4 regions of the Micromonospora sp. WMMD1120 genome follow, and region 2 is predicted to be linked to each of the others. Evidence: riboswitches for the same ligand, from Rfam matches in the RefSeq annotation. Region 2 holds a riboswitch; each other region holds the start of a gene.
What was found. Region 2 has a riboswitch for cyclic di-AMP ahead of O7634_RS19755 (C39 family peptidase). Riboswitches for the same ligand answer to the same signal wherever they lie in the genome.

Region 1: linked by a shared signal. The riboswitch ahead of O7634_RS02030 (hypothetical protein) and the one ahead of O7634_RS19755 (C39 family peptidase) in region 2 are both predicted to bind cyclic di-AMP.
Region 3: linked by a shared signal. The riboswitch ahead of O7634_RS12015 (hypothetical protein) and the one ahead of O7634_RS19755 (C39 family peptidase) in region 2 are both predicted to bind cyclic di-AMP.
Region 4: linked by a shared signal. The riboswitch ahead of O7634_RS09630 (NlpC/P60 family protein) and the one ahead of O7634_RS19755 (C39 family peptidase) in region 2 are both predicted to bind cyclic di-AMP.

What each region holds. Positions count from the first base shown of each region.
Region 1 covers NZ_JARUBO010000005.1:426,037-430,675, forward strand. The annotation lists gene O7634_RS02020 (AAA family ATPase) at 1-1,056, shown strand, start outside; gene O7634_RS02025 (cation diffusion facilitator family transporter) at 1,160-2,077, shown strand; cyclic di-AMP (ydaO/yuaA leader) riboswitch at 2,191-2,322, shown strand; gene O7634_RS02030 (hypothetical protein) at 2,379-3,392, shown strand; gene O7634_RS02035 (hypothetical protein) at 3,522-4,019, shown strand; gene O7634_RS02040 (SRPBCC family protein) at 4,252-4,639, opposite strand, start outside.
Region 2 covers NZ_JARUBO010000005.1:4,207,472-4,212,110, reverse strand. The annotation lists gene O7634_RS19765 (CDP-glycerol glycerophosphotransferase family protein) at 1-1,111, shown strand, start outside; gene O7634_RS19760 (alpha/beta hydrolase) at 1,116-1,853, opposite strand; gene O7634_RS19755 (C39 family peptidase) at 1,966-2,814, opposite strand; cyclic di-AMP (ydaO/yuaA leader) riboswitch at 3,045-3,186, opposite strand; gene O7634_RS19750 (hypothetical protein) at 3,471-4,241, opposite strand; gene O7634_RS19745 (hypothetical protein) at 4,377-4,639, opposite strand, start outside.
Region 3 covers NZ_JARUBO010000005.1:2,536,552-2,541,190, reverse strand. The annotation lists gene O7634_RS12035 (hypothetical protein) at 1-184, opposite strand, end outside; gene O7634_RS12030 (copper ion binding protein) at 198-407, opposite strand; gene O7634_RS12025 (metal-sensitive transcriptional regulator) at 504-800, shown strand; gene O7634_RS12020 (YibE/F family protein) at 1,129-2,457, shown strand; cyclic di-AMP (ydaO/yuaA leader) riboswitch at 2,624-2,754, shown strand; gene O7634_RS12015 (hypothetical protein) at 2,759-3,778, shown strand; gene O7634_RS12010 (carbonic anhydrase) at 3,848-4,555, opposite strand.
Region 4 covers NZ_JARUBO010000005.1:2,031,157-2,035,795, reverse strand. The annotation lists gene dcd (dCTP deaminase) at 1-523, shown strand, start outside; gene O7634_RS09630 (NlpC/P60 family protein) at 594-1,634, opposite strand; cyclic di-AMP (ydaO/yuaA leader) riboswitch at 1,648-1,783, opposite strand; gene O7634_RS09625 (N-acetylmuramoyl-L-alanine amidase) at 2,031-4,001, shown strand; gene O7634_RS09620 (C40 family peptidase) at 4,060-4,639, opposite strand, start outside.

The sequences.
Region 1 (4,639 bases), 3.8 Mb from region 2:
GCGCAGGCCCGCGAGGTGGGCGTTCCTCGCCTGCCGGAGCAGCCGGCCTTCGAGGCGGAGATCGCCGAGCGGCCGGAGTTCCGGGAGTTCCTCAAGGCGTGGTGGCCCCGCCTGCACCCCCGGCACGTGCTCGGTTGGCTGGCGCGACCGGACCGACTGCGCCGGTACGCCGGCGGCGTCCTCTCCGGCGCGGAGATCCGGTTGCTCACCGCCGCGTACCGGGAGCTGGATTCGGCCGGGCTGACCGTCGCCGACGTGGCGCTGCTGGACGAGTTGGACGCGCTGCTCGGCAAGCCGGTGCGGCCGGCCCGGGCGCGACGCGACCCGTTCCAGCTCGCCGGCGGGGTACGCGAGCTGAGCACCCTCGGCGAACGGCAGCGGGCCGCCCGTGCGGCGGCCCGGGAGCGCCCGGAGGACTACCGGGACTACGCGCACGTGGTGGTGGACGAGGCGCAGGACGTCTCGCCGATGCAGTGGCGGATGATCGGTCGACGGGGCCGGCTGGCCTCCTGGACCATCGTCGGCGACCCCGCGCAGACCGCGTGGACCGGCGACCCGGAGGAGCTGGACCGGGCCCGCGACCAGGCGTTGGGCCGGCGCAAGCGACACGAGTTCACGCTCACCACCAACTACCGCAACTCGGCGGAGATCTTCGCGGTGGCGGCGGCGGAGATCCGCCGGCTCTACCCCGACCTACCGCTGCCGAGCGCGGTACGGTCCACCGGGGTCGCGCCGGTCGCGCTGGTGGTGCCGCCGGCCGGGTTGGAGACCGCGACGGTGGAGGCGACCACCGGCCTGCTGACCGAGGTGGAGGGCACGGTCGGGGTGATCACGCCGGTGCCGCGCCGGGAGGAGGTCGCCGGTTGGCTCGGCGCGCTCGGCGTGCCGCGGTTGCAGGTGGTCACCAGCCTGGAGGCCAAGGGCATGGAGTACGACGGGGTGGTGCTTGTCGCGCCGAGCGAGATCCGGGCGGATCAGGGCGCCGGGGTGCGCACCCTGTACGTGGCGCTCTCCCGGGCCACCCAGCGGCTCACCACCATCGACCCGACCGGCTGACGAACCCGGGCGGCCGCCTGGAGACGCCACCCGAACAGTTGCACACATAGCGATGTGAACATACATTGGACCGGGTCCGGGACGGCGGCGGAAGGTTAGTCACGTGGGCGCAGGTCACGACCACCATCACGGGTCCGTCGCCAATGCCGCACACCGGCACCGGGGACGACTCTGGGGCGCGTTCGGGCTGCTCGCCACCCTGATGGTGATCGAGGCGGTGGTCGCCCTGCGCACCGGCTCGCTCGCCCTGCTCTCCGACGCCGGGCACATGTTCACCGACGTGCTCGGCATCGGGATGGCGCTCGCCGCCATCACCGCGACCCGGCGGGCCACCGGCGACCCCCAGCGCACGTTCGGGCTCTACCGCCTCGAGGTGCTCGCCGCGCTCGCCAACGCCGTGCTGCTCTCCGGCGTCGCCGTGTACGTGGTGATCGAGGCGATCCGTCGCTTCGGCGACCCGCACGAGATCACCGCCGGGCCGGTGCTCGCGGTGGCCGTGCTCGGCCTGCTCGCCAACATCGTCGCCTTCACCCTGCTGCGTGCCGGCGCCCGGGAGAGCATCAACCTCCAGGGCGCCTACCTGGAGGTGCTCGGCGACCTGCTCGGCTCGCTCGGCGTCATCGGCGCGGCGTCGCTCATCGCCGTCACCGACTGGTGGTGGGCCGACCCGCTGGTCGCGGTCGCCATCGGCGCGTTCATCCTGCCCCGCACCTGGCGGTTGGCGCGCGCCGCCATCCGCATCCTCGTGCAGGCCGCCCCGGAACACCTCCAGGTCACCGCCGTGCACGACCGGCTGGCCGCCGTGCCCGGCGTGGTCGAGGTGCACGACCTGCACGTCTGGACGCTCACCTCCGGCATGGAGGTGGCCTCCGCGCACCTGACCACGGCACCCGGCGCGGAGGTCGCCGCGGTGCTCACCGCGGCGCGTACGGCCCTGCACGAAGACTTCCGCATCGAGCACGCGACGCTACAGATCGAGCCCGGCGCGGCCACCGGCGCCTGCGGCTCGATCGAGTGGTGACCGTCGTTCTCCGTGGTGACGCACGCACCGTCCGTCACATCGGCTGCACACGTCCCACCGGCACCGGTAAGCTCGGTCCCGGCCTCCACCAGGCGGCGCCTTCCCGGCGCCGGTGGCGGTCGCCGCCTAATCGCCCGCGAGGGCGAACCGGGGAACCACGTTCCTGGGGTGCATCCGCGTCAGCGGTAGGGATCTTCCGTCCCGAACCCGTCAGCTAACCCGGTCGGCGGCTGACGGAAGGACATGCGTAGTGGCACCAGCACGCCCACCCGCCGCCCGACTGGCGGCGCTGATCGTCGCGATGCTCGCCCTCGGCGTCGCGCTCCCGGCCGGCACCGTCTCGGCCGCTCCCCCGACCGGCCGGCAGGCCGCCGCACCCGACTCCGACGAGGAGGGCGGCACTCCCGCGCTGCGCGCCCAACTGGAGGCCGCCAGCAAGGGCTACCTGGACGCGAAGCGCGCCCTGGACGCCTCCGTACGACGGCAGCAACAGCTCGCCACCAAACTCAAGGAGATCGAGGTCGAGCTGGCCCACCGCGACGAGAAGGTCGGCGAGATCGCCGTCGTGGCGTACCGCAGCGGCCGGCTCGGCGCGGTGTCGGCGCTGCTCAACAGCAACAACCCGGAGGGCTTCATGGACCGGGCCGCCGCGCTGGAGGCGGTGGCCGCCAACGAGGACCGGGTGCTCCAGGACCTGCTCGACACCAGGGACCAGGCCAACCGCACCCGGGTCGCGCTGGACGGCGAGATCAACGAACAGCGCAAGCAGGTGGCGGTGATGGCCAAGCGCAAGGAGCAGGCCGAACGCGCCCTGACCGTGGCCACCACCCCCAGGCCGCAGACCACCGCCGACAGCGGCTCCAACCGGGGCACCTCCTCCGCCAACGCCACCGCCGCGCCGCGTAACTCCGACGGCTCCTGGCCCTCGGAGTCGTGCAGCGTCAACGACCCCACCCCGGCCAACGGGTGCATCACCCCCCGCACGTTGCACGCGCTCAACCAGGCCAAGGCCGCCGGCTTCACCCGGTACGTCTCCTGCCACCGTTCCGGCGGCTCGGGTGAGCACCCGAAGGGGCGGGCCTGCGACTTCGCGGCGCAGAAGAACGGCTTCGGCGGGAACGCCACGGGCGGCGACAAGACGTACGGCAACAACCTGGCGGCGTACTTCATCCGCAACGCGGACCGGCTCGCCGTGCTCTACGTGATCTGGTACAGGCAGATCTGGCTGCCCAGCAGCGGGTGGAAGTCGTACAGCGGGGCGAACGGCACCCCGTCCACCGACCACACCAACCACGTACACCTGTCGGTCTACTGACCGGGGCGCGCTGCCGGGGGGTCCGGCCCGCCGGCAGCGCGGCCCCGGTGTCGGCTACGTCGGCGGGCGTACCCCGGATGACGCCGGCTGTCGGACGACGCGGCCGGCGCCGGCGGCGAGCATCGCGGTATGGCTCGGATCCCACCGCCCGCGCGCAAGGCGCTGCTCACACTGCACCTGGTCACCGCACTCGGCTGGCTCGGCGCCGACCTGGCGCTTCTCACGCTCGGCATCGCCGCGCAGCGTGGTGCCGTCGACCCGGCGGTGGCGTACCCGGCGGCGGCGCTCGTCGGCACCGTGCTGTTCGCGCCGCTGAGCGTCCTGGTCTGGCTGATCGGTGTCGCCAGTTCGTTGCTCACCCCGTGGGGCCTGGTGCGGTACCACTGGGTGCTGGTCAAGCTCGTGGTCACCACTGTGCTGGTCGGGCTGGTGCTGTTCCTGCTCACCCCGAACCTGCGGCACGCCGCAGAGCTGGGGTCCGCCCTCCCGGCACGGGACCGTGCCGACCTGGTGATCGCGCCCGCGGTGTCGACAACCCTGATGATCGTGGTGACGGTGCTGTCCACCTACAAGCCCTGGGGCCGCCGACCCCCGGCCCGCCAAGCCCGAGCAGCAACCCCAAGATAGACAAAGCCCCCGCCCCGCCCGCCCCGCCCCGCCCCGCCCCGGCGATCTTGCACTTACTGTGCCGATATAAGGGGCATGGCACCCATAACGACAACCGGAACTGCAAGATCGGCGAGGTCAGGGGGTGCGGGGAAGGGGCGGGGTTCAGGGGTTCAGGGGTTCAGGGGTTCAGGGGTTCAGGGGTTCAGGGGTTCAGGGGTTCAGGGGTTCAGGGGTTCAGGGGTTCAGGGGTTCAGGGGTTCAGGGCTGCGGCCAGGCGGGCGGCCAGGGCCAGGTGGGCGGCTTGGGCCTGGCGGAACGCGTACCGGAACAGCGGGCTCGGCGCGGTCAGGGTGATCTCCACGTCGATGCGGACCAGCCCGTCCGGCTCGGACCGCAGCCGGGTGTGGTTGCGCACCGTGGTCGCCGGCCACTGCCTGGCCACCATCACGATCTCGTCGTCCTCGACGACCAGCACGTCCGCGTGGTACGTGGTCCGGAAGCGCAGCGGACCCGCCGCCAACCGGTCGTTGATCGTGTAACTGGCCTGCGCGCCCGGCCGGGCCGGCACCTGACGGACCTGGACGATCAGCGGATGCAGCTCGCCGTGCCGGGTCAGGTCGCTGAGCAACGCCGCCGCC
Region 2 (4,639 bases):
GCTCCGCCGGCACCAGCCCGAGTTCCTGCTGCACTTCTCCGCGCCGCCCGGGTCGGAATACCAGGTCACCATGTGGCTGCCGTACCTGCGACGGATCGGCCGCCCGTTCCTGGTGATGGTGCGCGAGCCGGAGTTCCTCGCGCCGATCGCCGCGGCCACCGACGCGCCGGTGGTCTACTGCCCCACCCTGCGGAGCATGGACGAGGCGCTGGTGCCGAGCCTGCGGGTGGCCTTCTACGTCAACCACGGCGCGAAGAACAGCCACTGCATCCGGTTCACCCAGCTCACCCACGTGCAACTGCACCACGGCGACAGCGACAAGGCGCCCAGCGCCAACCCGGTGTCGGGCATCTTCGACCGGATCTTCGTGGCCGGTCCGGCGGCGATCGACAGGTACGCCCGCGCCGGGGTGCAGATCCCGGCGGACAAGTTCGTCGTGGTGGGCCGCCCGCAGGTCGAGGCGATCGAGGTGCGCTCCGAGCCGGCCCGTGGCCTGGCGCACCCGACGGTGCTGTACACGCCAACCTGGACCGGGCACCACGCCGACGCCGACTACTGCTCGCTGCCGGTGGCCGAGGGGCTGCTGCGCCGGCTGCTGGAGCGCGGCGCGACGGTGATCCTGCGGGCCCACCCGTACACCACGCAGAACCCGGCGTCGGCCCGTCAGCTGGCTCGCCTGACCGAGCTGCTGGTCGCCGACCGGGCCCGCACCGGTCGCCCGCACGTGGTGGGCACGGCGGCCCGGGAGTTGAGCCTCACCGAGTGCGTCAACGCCTCCGACGCGCTGGTCTCCGACGTGTCCGGGGTGATCTCGGACTACCTCTACTCCGGCAAGCCGTACGCGGTCACCGACATGGGCGACGGGGGCGACCGGTTCGTGGAGCGGTTCCCGCTGGCCGGCTCGGGTTACGTGCTGCGCCGCGATCTGTCCAACCTGGACGGGGTGCTGACCGCCCTGCTGGACACCGACCCGCTGGCCGACGCCCGCTGGGCCACCCGCCGCCGCTACCTGGGCGACTTCCCGGCCGAGTCGTACGCCGAGGGGTTCCTGACCGCCGCCCGCCGGGAGCTGGCACCGGCGTCCGACCTGGCCGCGCCCGCACCGGCCTAGGCGCTCAGCGGTACGCGTCGAGCAGCGCCAGCACGGCCGCCGGGTCCTCGACGTGCGCGTTGTGCCCGAGGCCGGGCAGCGTGGCGACCGGCGCGCCGTACTCCTTGAGCTGCTCGTCGGTGACCATCGGGTCGTGTTCGCCGCGGGCCAGCAGCACCGGCACGTCGACGGCGGCCACCAGCGCGGCGAGGTCCGGCGCGCCGACGGCGAACGCGGCCGGATCCATGGCGAGCCGCCAGCGGCCCTCGACCTGACGCAGGCCGGCGTCCACCACCGGGGCGTCCGGTGGGATCAGCCCGGTGAGGCCGGAGACCCGTAGGTAGCGGCGGGCCGCCTCGGTGCGGCTGGCGAACCAGCTCACCGGGCGGGCCGCGATCTCGGCGGCGCGGTCCAGCTCGGCGGGTGTCCACAGTGCCTTGATGCCGAGGCCGACCACCGCGTCGACGGGCACCCCGGCGGTGCGGGCCGCCAGCGCGAGGCCGACCACCCCGCCCAGCGAGTGCCCGAGCACGACGAGCCGGTCGGCGGCGGCGAGGCCGTGGGCGATCCGGCCGGCGAACCCCTCGAAGGAGTACGACGGCAGCGCCGGCGCCCAGCCGTGACCGGCCAGGTCCGGGGCCAGCCAGCGGCCGGGCCAGCGCTGCTCCAGGTACGGTGCCCAGGGCAACCACACGTCCCCGGTCGCGCCCATGCCGTGCAGGAGCAGCAGAACCGGCCCTCGACCACCCGTCTTCTCCACCACGGCCGCAGTCTCCCACGGTTCACCGACAGGTACGAGAGGTGACATCCCCCGCGACGGCACGGGCGCCGTCCCCCGGTGGGGGACGGCGCCCGCGGCGGTCAGCGGATGCGCATCAGGCGGAGTAGCCCCGGGTCGCGATCCAGTTGGCCAGGTCGATCGTGGTGATCCAGTACGACGGGTCGGCGGCGTTCGCCGAGTCGGCGATCCGCACGGTACGGCCGTTGTCCTTGTAGCCGACGACGGCGATGTAGTGCCCGCCGCCGTAGGAGTGGTAGCCACCGTCGGTGTCGACGGCGTCGCCGACGACGTTCGCCACCACACCCCGGCCGTCGGTGATCGCGTTGACGACGTCGGCCTGGAGGCGGTCCATCTGCGCGGGGCTGGGCGCGCCGGCGAACATCCGGGTCCGGTACGGGGAGCCCTTCACCTCGGCGTTGAGCACCCGGGTGGTGTCCAACGCCGAGTTGGTGCCCATTTCGGTGGTGCCCAGCTCGGCGCCGAGCTCCTCCTGCGTGCGCTCGATACCGGTGGCGCTCAGCGCGTTGCGGGTGGCCGCCGGGCCGCAGTTGTAGTACGTGTTCTGCGCCTCGTAGTCGTAGTCGAGCACCTTCGTCGCGGGCGGCTTCGGCGGCGTCGGCCGGCGGGTGAGATCGGGGTTGCTCGTGGCCTTCGCGGCGGGGGACGCGGCGCTGGTGGCCGGGGCGGCGGTGCTCGGCACGGCGCTGGCCGAGGGGGACGCGTCGCGCGCGTCGCCACGGGAGGCCGCGACGTCGCTGCGCATCTCGGCGACGGTGGTCGCGGCGCGCTGGTCGGCGGGGGCGTCGTCGGCGGCGGTGAGCAGGGCGCCACCGGTGGTGGCGATCGCGAGGGCGGCCGCGGAGGCGGCGACGATCTGGTAGGGGCGCTCGGTGGCGAGACGGCGGAGCTGGCGCTTCACTGTGTGCTTCACGGGGTCCTCCACGGATCAGGGGGCGAGCGGCACACCGGGGCGGGACCGGTTTCCGGGCAGGCGCCAGCGCGCGGACCGTGGCCCGCGGATGGTGAACCGCTCAGGGGAACGCCCGGCGCGGCCGGGCGGGAAGGGCGGTGACCGGGGTCAGCTCACCGTCACTGGACGGGTGAGCGGGAGCACCGCCGCGCCGTGGAGGCGTGGAAACAAGCGAGGGGTGGAGAGGTGCTGCACGAGATGGGAACTCCTTCCGACACCGCCTACCGGGTTAGCTGACGGATTCGGGCGGGAAGATCGCCCTACCGCGGGCCGTGGCTCGCGGATTCACCCCGGACGTACTGATGGGTCCCCGGTTCGTCGAAGACGATTGAGCGGGTCGACGCGGCGTCGCCTGTTGCGATCGGTAACCGCATCGGACGGCACGACACTACTGGCCGTTTAACGCCCTGCCAAGCCGGGTTCACCTGCGTAAACCCGAATTGGCGCGGCAATTTCTGCGCGTATTGCCGATGACATGACTCAATGGGACATGCGGTTGCGCGGACACCTGCGGGCGACAACCGGACAGGCCGCCGGAAACACGACCACAATCGCGGGAACAATCACGCCGATCGCGTCGGTCGCCCGTTTTCACCGACCTGTGGTCGGGCTCACGTCACAGATCGGGCTCAACCCACGCGGGCCGGACGCCACCGTGCGGCGACCGCTGGCCGCCCCGCCCCGGCCACCGCCCGACGCGCCGGCGCCGGGTCGGGGCGTAGCCGGCGGGCCGCCGCGTACGCCTCCTCGGCGAGGGTACGGGCGGACTCGGCGGCCAGCTCCGCGTCGCGCCAGGCGGCCCGCTCAGCACCGGCGGCGGCCTGGTAGTCGGCCAGCCGCGCGTCCCGGACGACGCGGCTGAGCAGCACCTCCTGCTCCACCGGGTGCCGCCGGGGGTCCCAACCGTCGCGGTGCCCGAACACGTCGCCGAGCTGCGCCATGGTCAGATCGCCCCGCCAGTACGCCGCCATCGCCGTGCGGTGCAGATAGCGCTCCCGGGCGGCGTACTCGGCGGGGGTGTGCGGGGTCCGCGGGGTGGGCAGCGCGCCGGCGCCGGAGAAGCGCCGGGCGGCGGCGTCCGCCTGGTCGTAGGCGATCCAAACCTGCTCCAACCGCTGCTGGGCGGTCAGCCAGGCGGCGCGTCGCCGGCGGGCGGTCGTGGCCGCGCCGGCCGCGGCGACGGACACCTCCTCGGCGTACCGGCGCAGGTCGGCCGCCTCGGCCTCGGCCAGCTCGCGCGCGGTGGGCGCGGCCGGGGGTGGGTCGTCAGTCGGCCGTTCCCGCTCCGGTCGGGCGACCAGCACGGTGAGCAGCCCCAGGGTCAGCAGGAACAGAGTCGACCAGATGGCGGCGGCCTGCGGCACCTCGGTCACGAACTGGTAGAAAACGACGGTCTCCATGATCGGCACCTCGGAGGAAGAGCAGTGCGCTGGGGAGCCACCGCACCGGCCGACGGACCAGGGCGGGTCACCGGTCGGCGGGTGCGGAGCTGGTGGATCGACAGGGTGCGGAGACGGGACGATCGCCCCGGTTGCTCAGCGCCCGGGTGGCGCCCGTGGTGCCCGGCTGGCCGCATCGTCGGTGCGGGGCAGCCGGTCGGCGCCGGCCGCGCGGACCGGTAGGACCCCGGCCGCGATGCTGCTCCGGCCGGGCGGAGCCGTCGGCGCGTCGACCGACCAGGCCGCGGCGGACCGCTCGGCGGCCTCCGCCGTGGGCGTCGGGGCCGGGCGCGCCGCTGCGGGCGCGAGAGCGTGCCAGCCGGCCCACGCCGACGGCCCGGTGGCCGCTCCGGCCGACG
Region 3 (4,639 bases), 1.7 Mb from region 2:
GGTCGGCCGCCTCGTCGCGCACCTCCGGCGCGGGGGTGACGGCGTCGCGCGTTGGGGTGGCGGCGACGTCGCGCCCGCTCTCGGCGGCCGGGGCCGGGTCGATGACCCGCGCCACCCCGTACGTCGCGCCGAAGACCGCCACCAGGCCGGCGGCGAACCCGGCCAGTCGCGTCACGGTGCGCATGCCGGCCCGCCGATCACGCGTCGACGAGGTCGTAGCCGGCCTCGTCGACGGCGGCCCGGACGACAGCCGGGTCCAGCGGCTGGTCGCTGCTGACAGTGACCCGTCCGGCGGCGAGGTCGACCTGCACCTCACGCACGCCGTCGATGGCGCCCACCTCGGCGCTCACCGCGCTGACGCAGTGCCCACAGGTCATGCCCTGCACCTGGTACGTCGTGTTGACCATGGAACGTCTCCCTCTGCGAGTACCGGTACCCGGTGGGGGTATCCCACCCGGGAAGCACCGTACCATACCCCCCAGGGGTACGCTATCCTGGTCGGTATGACCGCACCCACCCCGATCCGTGGCTACACCGCCAGCAAGGACCAGCTGCTCGCGCGGCTCCGCCGCGTCGAGGGGCAGGTCCGGGGCATCGAGAAGATGGTCGACGACGACCGCTACTGCATCGACGTGCTCACCCAGATCTCCGCGATCCAGGCCGCTCTCGACAAGGTGGCGCTGGGCCTGCTCGACGGGCACGCCCGGCACTGCATGCACGAGGGCGCGGCCGAGGGGCGGGCCGACGAGATGGCCACCGAGATGATGGCGGCGGTCGGCCGGCTGATGAAGCGCGGCTGACGGCCCGCACTCCGCCGCATGGCTCCACCATGCCGGTCCGGGCGCCGCGACACCGACGGTTCGGCCATCCGACACTCCGGCCTGACCTGCGACTCCCAGTCGGGCTGGTTAGCATCTCCGACGATGGCCCTCCAGCTGCCGCCGCCCGGCCGGGCGCGGCGACGCCGACACCGCGTCGCTCCCGGCCGACCGGTCCGGTCGCTGACCGTCAGTGCTCGGGCGGTGATCGGTCAGCGACACGCGACATCCCGCACCGTGTTTCCGCGGCGATGGTGAACCAACCGGCCCGCTGACCCGTACCCCGCACCGGATCGTTTGGAGTCACGCCTTGGGTTCCGACCACACCCGTCCCGCTCCGTCCGCCCCGCCGAGGGTGCGACGGATACTCGTCTTGACGGTGGTGCCCCTCTTCGTCGCGACGGTGCTCGCCGCGCTGCTGCTCTGGCCGCGCGGTGGCGCGCCGCGGACCGACGGGGGCGCGGACGTGCCGCGTTACCCCGGCACCGTGACCCGGGTGGTGTCCGAGCCCTGCCCACCGACGCCGTCGACCCCCGAGGGCACACCGAGAGTCGGCGACGGGCGGTGCGGCACCGTCGACGTGCTCGTGGACGGCGGGCCGACAGCGGGTCAGCAGGTGCGGACGCCGGTGCCGGACGGACCGGGCGCGCCCCGGGTCGAGGTCGGCGACAAGGTCATCCTGGTCGAGCTGGCCGACCCGGTCGATCCCAGCACCAGCAACTGGAACATCGCCGAACACCAACGGGGGACCCCGCTGGTGTGGCTGGCGGTGGTCTTCGCCGCCGCGATCGTCGCGTTCGGTCGGTGGCGCGGGCTGGCCGCCCTCGCCGGACTGGCCGCCAGCTTCGCCATCCTGCTCACCTTCGTGCTGCCGGGCATCGGGGCGGGCCGCTCGCCGCTGCTGGTGGCAGTGGTCGGCGCGGCGCTGATCATGTTCGTGGTGCTCTACCTGACGCACGGGATCACCGCGCAGACCTCGGTCGCGGTGCTCGGCACCCTCGGCAGCCTGGTGCTGACCGGCGTGCTCGCCACCATCGCCACTGCCGCCACCCACCTCACCGGCTTCGGCAGCGAGGACGCGACCACCCTGTCGATGTTCCAGGGCGACGTGGACCTGCACGGCCTACTGCTGGCGGGCATCATCATCGGGTCGCTCGGCGTGCTCGACGACGTGACCGTCACCCAGGCGGCCACCGTGACCGAGCTGGCGAACGCGAACCCCGGACTGACCCGGTTGCAGCTCTACCGGGCGGCCACCCGGGTCGGCCGGGCGCACATCGCCTCCACTGTGAACACCATCGTGCTGGCGTACGCGGGCGCCTCGCTGCCCCTACTGCTCCTGCTCACCGCCGACTCCCGGCCGCTCGGGCAGATCCTCACCAGCGAGTTCCTCGCCCAGGAAATCGTCCGCAGCGCCGTCGCCACCCTCGGCCTGATCGCCGCCGTGCCGCTCACCACCGGACTGGCCGCCGTGGTGACGGCGGCCGGGCGCGCTGACTCCACGCCGTCCGCCGACAGCCCCTCCGCGCGCCCCCGGCCGGATCGCGCGGAGGCGTTGGCCGCACTCGCCTCACCGCCCCCAACCACGGCTGCCGATCGGCGGCCGGAACCGAACAGGAGCACGGATACGGCATGGTGACACTCCTCAGCGTGACCAGATCGGGCATCCACCCTGAGAACCGCGTCACTGGTCACTCAACGCTATGGCGAAATGACACTTTTGGTCGTCATCCCGGCGTAGCTCACCCGGTCGACTCTCGGGTAACCTCGCTGCCGGTCACCGAGGAAGGCGCGAAGCGGCGCCTGCGGTGCCACCGCCCAATCGCCAACCGGCGAGCCGGGGACCCAGGTAGGTGGGGTGAATCCGCGTCAGCGGTAGGGGCCGCTTCCGTCCCGAACCCGTCAGCTAACCCGGTCGGCGGTCGACGGAAGGGAACATTGTGACGGCACCCCTACGCCGCTGGTTGACTCCCGTGGTGGCCGTGATCGCCGCACTAACAGTGCTCGCCGGACCCCACCCCGCTCAGGCCGCCCCGACGAATCCCACACCGTCGGGCCACGAGGAGGACGGCGAGCCCAAGCTGCTCAACGACGTCATCGAGCAGGCCAACCGCGACTACTCGGCCGCGAAGTCCAAGCTGGACAAGTCCAAGAAGCGGCAGCAGGATCTGGCGCGCGAGGTCGCCCGTGCCCAGGCCGACCTGGACGCGCTCGCCCCGCAGGTCGGTGAGATCGCCGCCCAGGCGTACCGGACCGGCCGGATCGGCGCGGTCGCGATGCTGCTGGAGAGCAGCACACCGGACTCGTTCGTCCGCCGCGCGGCCACGCTCGACGAGATGAACATGATCAACGAGAACAAGCTCTCCGAGGTCAACGAGGTGAAGACCCGAGCCGAGCAGGCCAAGCTGGCCCTCGACACGGAGGTCCGCGAGCAGCAGAAGCAGACCGCCCTGATGGCCAAGCGCAAGAGCGAGGCCGACAAGGCCCTCGCCCTCGTCGGCGGCAAGGGCTTCACCGGCGGTCTGGTGGACGCCACCTCACCGGTAGCCAAGATCGGCCCGGGTCGGACGGCCGACGGTGACTGGAAGCCCCAGTCGTGCAGCGAGAAGGACCCGACCACCTCCGGCTGCGTCACACCCCGGACGCTGCACGCCTACAAGGAGGTCAAGCGGGCCGGCTTCAACCGGTTCGTCGGCTGCTACCGGCCCGGCGGGCCGTGGGAGCACCCGAAGGGGCGCGCCTGCGACTGGTCGCTGCAGAAGAGCGGCTTCTCCCCGTGGCACAACGAGGACACCCGGACGTACGGCAACAACGTCGCCGCGTTCCTCATCCGCAACGCCGACCGGCTCGGCATCTACTACGTGATCTGGAACCGGCAGATCTGGTTCCCGGCGACCGGCTGGAGTTCGTACAGCGGACCGTCGAACCACACCGACCACGTCCACATGTCACTGCTCTGACCCACCTGATCCCCGTCGAGGGCCGTTCCGCGTGCTGCGGAGCGGCCCTCGACGCGTCAGGCGGCCGGGTCAGACGGTGGCCGGCGCGGCCGGGTCGTCGAGCGTCGCGAAGCCGGCCGGTACGGCGGCCACCGGGCGCACCACACCGGCGGCGAGTCGGTAGGACAGGCCCACCACGGCGCACCGCCCCTGCGCCACCTCGTCGGCCAGCACCGGCGACTGACCGAGCAGCGTCTCGACGGTCTGCGCGATGTGCACGTCGACGATGCCGTCGATGTCGTCCACACCCTCGGTCTCGGCGCGGCGGAGGCTGGGCAGCACGGCGTCGACCACGGCCCCCAGGTGCCCACCCGGCGTGCTCCCGGTCGTGCTGGCCGTCCGGGCCGCCTGCACCGCGCCGCACGAGTCGTGGCCGAGGACCACCACCAGCGGGGTGCCGAGGACCGTCACCGCGTACTCCACGCTGCCGAGCACCTCCGGCCCGGTGGTGTGTCCGGCGGTGCGGACCACGAACAGGTCGCCCAGCCCGCGATCGAAGATGATCTCGGCGGCCAGGCGGGAGTCGGAGCAGCCGACGATCACCGCGAACGGTTGCTGCCCGTCGGCGACGGCGGCCCGCCGCCCGGCATCCTGGTTGGGGTGTCGTGGGGTGCCGTCGACGAAGCGCCGGTTCCCGGCGACCAGCTCGGCGTACGCCTGGGCCGGCTCGCGGGGGGCGGCCACCGGCTCGGCGGACCGCTGTGGGCCCGGCTGCCCGGACGTCCCGATCTGACTCATCCCGCACCTCGTCTCGACGTGTTTCACCTGGTCAACCGGCTTCTGCGCCGGGCCGGCGGCGGGCGCTGGCTCGGGCTCCACGGT
Region 4 (4,639 bases), 2.2 Mb from region 2:
GGACCCGTTCGAGCCGACCCTGGTCCAGCCGTCCAGCATCGACGTCCGGCTCGACCGGCTGTTCCGGGTCTTCAACAACCACCTCTACACCCACATCGACCCCGCCATGCAGCAGGACGACCTGACGTCGGTGGTCGAGGTGCCGGACGGCGAGCCGTTCGTGCTGCACCCGGGCGAGTTCGTGCTCGCCTCGACGCTGGAGGTCATCTCGCTCGGTGACCAGCTCGCCGGTCGGCTGGAGGGCAAGAGCTCACTGGGCCGGCTCGGGCTGTTGACGCACTCCACCGCCGGCTTCATCGACCCGGGCTTCTCCGGTCACGTCACGCTGGAGCTCTCGAACGTGGCGAATTTACCGATCACCCTCTGGCCCGGCATGAAGATCGGGCAGCTCTGCATCTTCCGGCTCTCCTCGCCGGCCGAGCACCCGTACGGCTCGGTGGTTTACGGGTCGCGCTACCAGGGTCAGCGCGGGCCGACGCCGAGCCGCGCCTGGCAGCACTGGCGCACCTGGCCCACCCGCTGACGCGCCGGGACACACCGACGACGAGGGCCCGCCGCGACGGATCGCGACGGGCCCTTCCGCTCGGCCCGGGTCAGCCCGGGCGGCCGTAGCTGTGGATCGGGCCGTCGTCGACCTTCTTCATCTTGACCGGCTGGCCGGCCTGCGAGGCGTGCACCACCCAGCCGTCGCCGACGTACATGCCGACGTGGTGGATGTCGCTGTAGTAGAAGACCAGGTCACCGGGGCGCAGGTCGCCCCTGCTGACGTTCTTGGTGACGCGGCTCTGCGCGGCGGCGTTGTGCGGCAGCGACACGCCGGCCTTCGCCCAGGCCGCCAGCATCAAACCGGAGCAGTCGTACGAGTTCGGGCCCTCGGCGCCCCACACGTAGGGCTTGCCGATCTGCGCGCAGGCGAACTTGACAGCGACGCCCGCACCGCCGCCGGGGTAGCTGGCCGGGCAGGGCGCCGGACGCAGGGGGCCGCCGCCACCGTTGCCGTACACCTTGAGGCGCAGCTTCTGCAGTCTGTCGATCTCCTCGTTGATCTGCTTCTTCTTGGCCGCCAGCTGGGCCTCGGTGCGGGTGAGCTGGGCCACCATCTCGTCCAGCGGCGCCTTCTGCGCGGCCAACCGGTCACGCAGGTCGGCTACCTCGCGGACGTCCTTCTGCTGGTTGTGCGCGAACCGGTCGAGCATCTCGAGTTGGACGACCACGTCGCTGGGTGACCGGCTGCCCAGCATCGCGTTGACGGTCGAGACGTTCTCGCCCTTGTACGCGCGTACGGCCAGGGCGCTGACCTTATCCATCGCGGCGTCGACCTGACGCTCCAGCGGTGCGATCCGGGCGGCCAGCGCCTCGGTCTGCTTACGCTTCGCGGCCAGGTCGATCCGGGTGGCGTTGTGCCGTTCGATGATGGGTTCGAGCTTGTTCCAGTCGGCGTCGATCTGGCGCTCGATCTCGGCGACGGACGGGTCGGCGTGGGCCGCCGTGGCGCTGCCGGTCAGGACGACGGCGACGCCGGCCAGCGCGGCGAGAACTGTGGTGAAGCGGGACCAGCGTGGGCGCGGCACGATCGACGCCGGGTCGGCTGGCGCCGACCACCGGGACGACGGCCGCGGGGCATGGAGTGCCACCGGGGTTCCGTACTCCTTCTTCCTGACCGCCTACCGGGTTAGCTGACGGGTTCGGGCGGGAAGTCGGCGCCCTACCGCAGTGGCTGCGGATTCACCCCGAGGGAGGTGGGTCCCCGGTTCGCTCGGAAACGACTCGGCGGTGTCGGTCCGTTACCACCCGGGCTGGGCGGAGCTGCTGTCGAGCCGACGAATGACCAGAGTAGAGACGCCCGTTACCGATCCGCAACCCGCGCGGCCGTGACACTCCGTACTGAATCGCAGCCGCCACCAACGGTGCGTGAAGGTTTTTTCCCGAACAGTTCGCCAAATAGAAAGGTATTGACGTACGGACCCACGCGGCGCGATGGTGACCTGACCCTGTCCGAGAATCTAGGGGGTTCGATGCACCATCCACCAGTGTCGACCCGGTCCCGCGCGCTGCTCGCCGTCGCCGTGGTCGCCGCCGCCAGCGCGGTGCCGCTGTCCACCGGCCCGGCGGCCGCCGCCACGCCCACCGCCGACCGCCAACAGCAGTACGCCGCCGCGTCGGCCGAGTACGGCGTGCCGACCGTCGTGCTGCTCGGCGTCTCCTACCTGGAATCACGCTGGGACAGCAACGCCGGCACGCCGAGCACCAGCGGCGGCTACGGCCCCATGCACCTCACCGACGCCCGGCACGTGGTGAGCCTGCCCCCGCGCGGCCACCACGACACCGACACCGAGGACCCACGCGGCGACGACTCCCGTCCCGCCCGCGTCCCCGCGCCCCGCTCGACGACCGACCCCGCGCCGTCCACCGCCGCGTTGCAGACCGTGGACACCGCCGCCACGCTGACCGGCGTCTCGCCCGACGCGCTGCGTACCGATCCGGCCCTCAACATCAGGGGTGGCGCCGCGCTGCTGCGGGCGTACCAACGGGAGGTCGGTGGGCCGATCGGCACGGACACCGACCCGGCCGCCTGGTACGGCGCGGTGGCCCGCTACTCCGGCGCGGACAGCGCCGACGCCGCCGCGGCCTTCGCCGACGAGGTCTTCACCACCATCGGCGCGGGCGAGTCCCGGGTGACCGACGACGGCCAGCGGGTCACCCTGGCGGCTCGCGCGGTGCGGCCCGACCGGTCCTGGTTGGACCGGCTGGGCCTGCGCCGTCTGGCCCGCCCGGACGGGCTGGAGTGCCCACGCACCATCTCCTGCGAGTGGATACCGGCGCCCTACGAGGCATTCGGCGACGGCGACTACGGCAACCACGACCTGTCCGACCGGCCCGCCCGGCAGAAGATCGAGTACATAGTCATCCACGACACCGAGGCGAGTTGGGCGACGACCCTCCAACTCGTCCAGGACCCGACCTACGTGAGCTGGCACTACTCGCTGCGCTCGGTCGACGGGCACATCGCCCAGCACGTGCGGACCAAGGACGTCGGCTGGCACGCCGGCAACTGGTACGTCAACGCCAAGTCGATCGGTCTGGAGCACGAGGGCTTCGCGGCGCAGGGCACCTGGTACACCGAGGCGATGTACCGCACGTCGGCGGAGCTGGTCCGGCACCTCGCGCTGCGGTTGGGCATCCCGCTGGACCGCCAGCACATCATCGGGCACGACAACGTGCCCGGCACCGTCGCGTCGACGGTACGCGGGATGCACTGGGACCCGGGGCCGTACTGGGACTGGACGCACTACTTCGACCTGCTGCACGCGCCCCGGCTGGACACCGGCACCCCGGCCACCGGACTGGTGCGGATCGACCCGGACTTCGCCACCAACCAGCCGGCGTTCACCGGCTGCGTCACCGCCGGTGCGCCCTGCCCGCCGCGCGGGTCCTCGGCGGTGGTGCTGCGGAGCGCACCCGCGCCGGACGCGCCGCTGGTCAACGACGTCGCGCTCCGCCCCGACGGCACACCGAACACGATGGAGGTGTCGGATCACGGGGCCCGCGCCTCCGCCGGGCAGACGTACGCGCTCGCCGGGCGGCAGGGCGACTGGACGGCGATCTGGTACCTCGGGCAGCGGGCCTGGTTCCACAACCCCGCGTCCGCGCCGACGGCGAGCTGGACCGTCGGCGTCGTGGCCACGCCGAAACCCGGAAAGGCCACCATCCCGGTGTACGGGCGGGCGTACCCCGAGCAGGCGGCGTACCCGGACGGGGTGCCCTACCAGACGATCTCGCCGTTGCAGTACACGCTCGCCGCCGGGCAGCGGTACGCCGTCGGCGCGGTGCTGGGCGGCGAGTACTACCGGGCCAGCACCGTCGACGGCTCGTCACCCGGCGACTGGACGGTGATCCGCGGCGAGAACCGGTACGCGCAGATCCAGTTCGGTCACCGGATCATGTACGTCGACCTCGCCGACGTACGGTTGTTGCCGTCCCCGGTGGGCGCACCACGCTGAGCGGACGCGACGGCCCCCGGTCGGGTGACCGGGGGCCGTCGTGCCGCGTGCTGTGGGATCAACCGGGTCTGCGGAACCCGGCGACCGGCATGGTGTTGATGCTGGACACCTGCACCGGTTTGCCGGCGCGGGGCGCGTGCACCATCTGGTTGTTACCCAGGTACAGCCCGACGTGACTCAGGCCGGAGTAGAAGAAGACCAGGTCACCGGGGCGGGCGTCGGCGCGCGAGACGGCCTTGCCCTCGTTCCACTGGTCACCGGTGTGGTGGGTGAGGTAGATCCCGGCCGACTTGTAGGCGTACTGGGTCAGCCCCGAGCAGTCGAACGAGTTCGGGCCGGTCGCGCCCCACACGTACGGATCGCCGACCTGCTGGCAGGCGGTCCTGATCGCCTTCTGGGCGGCCACGGCGAGCACACCGTTGATGGTCGGGCAGCCGGCGGTCCTGACCGTGGTCTTGGGCATCGATGCCTCGAGCTTCTTGATCTCGGCGTCGATCTGCTTCTTCTTGGCCGCGAGGTCGTTCTGCTGCTTCGTCTGGGTCGCGATGAGCGCGTCCAGCTTCTGCTTCTCGACGTCGTACTTGGCCCGCACGGCAAGCACGCCCTCGACCTGCTTGCGCTCCTGCGAGGCCAGCCGG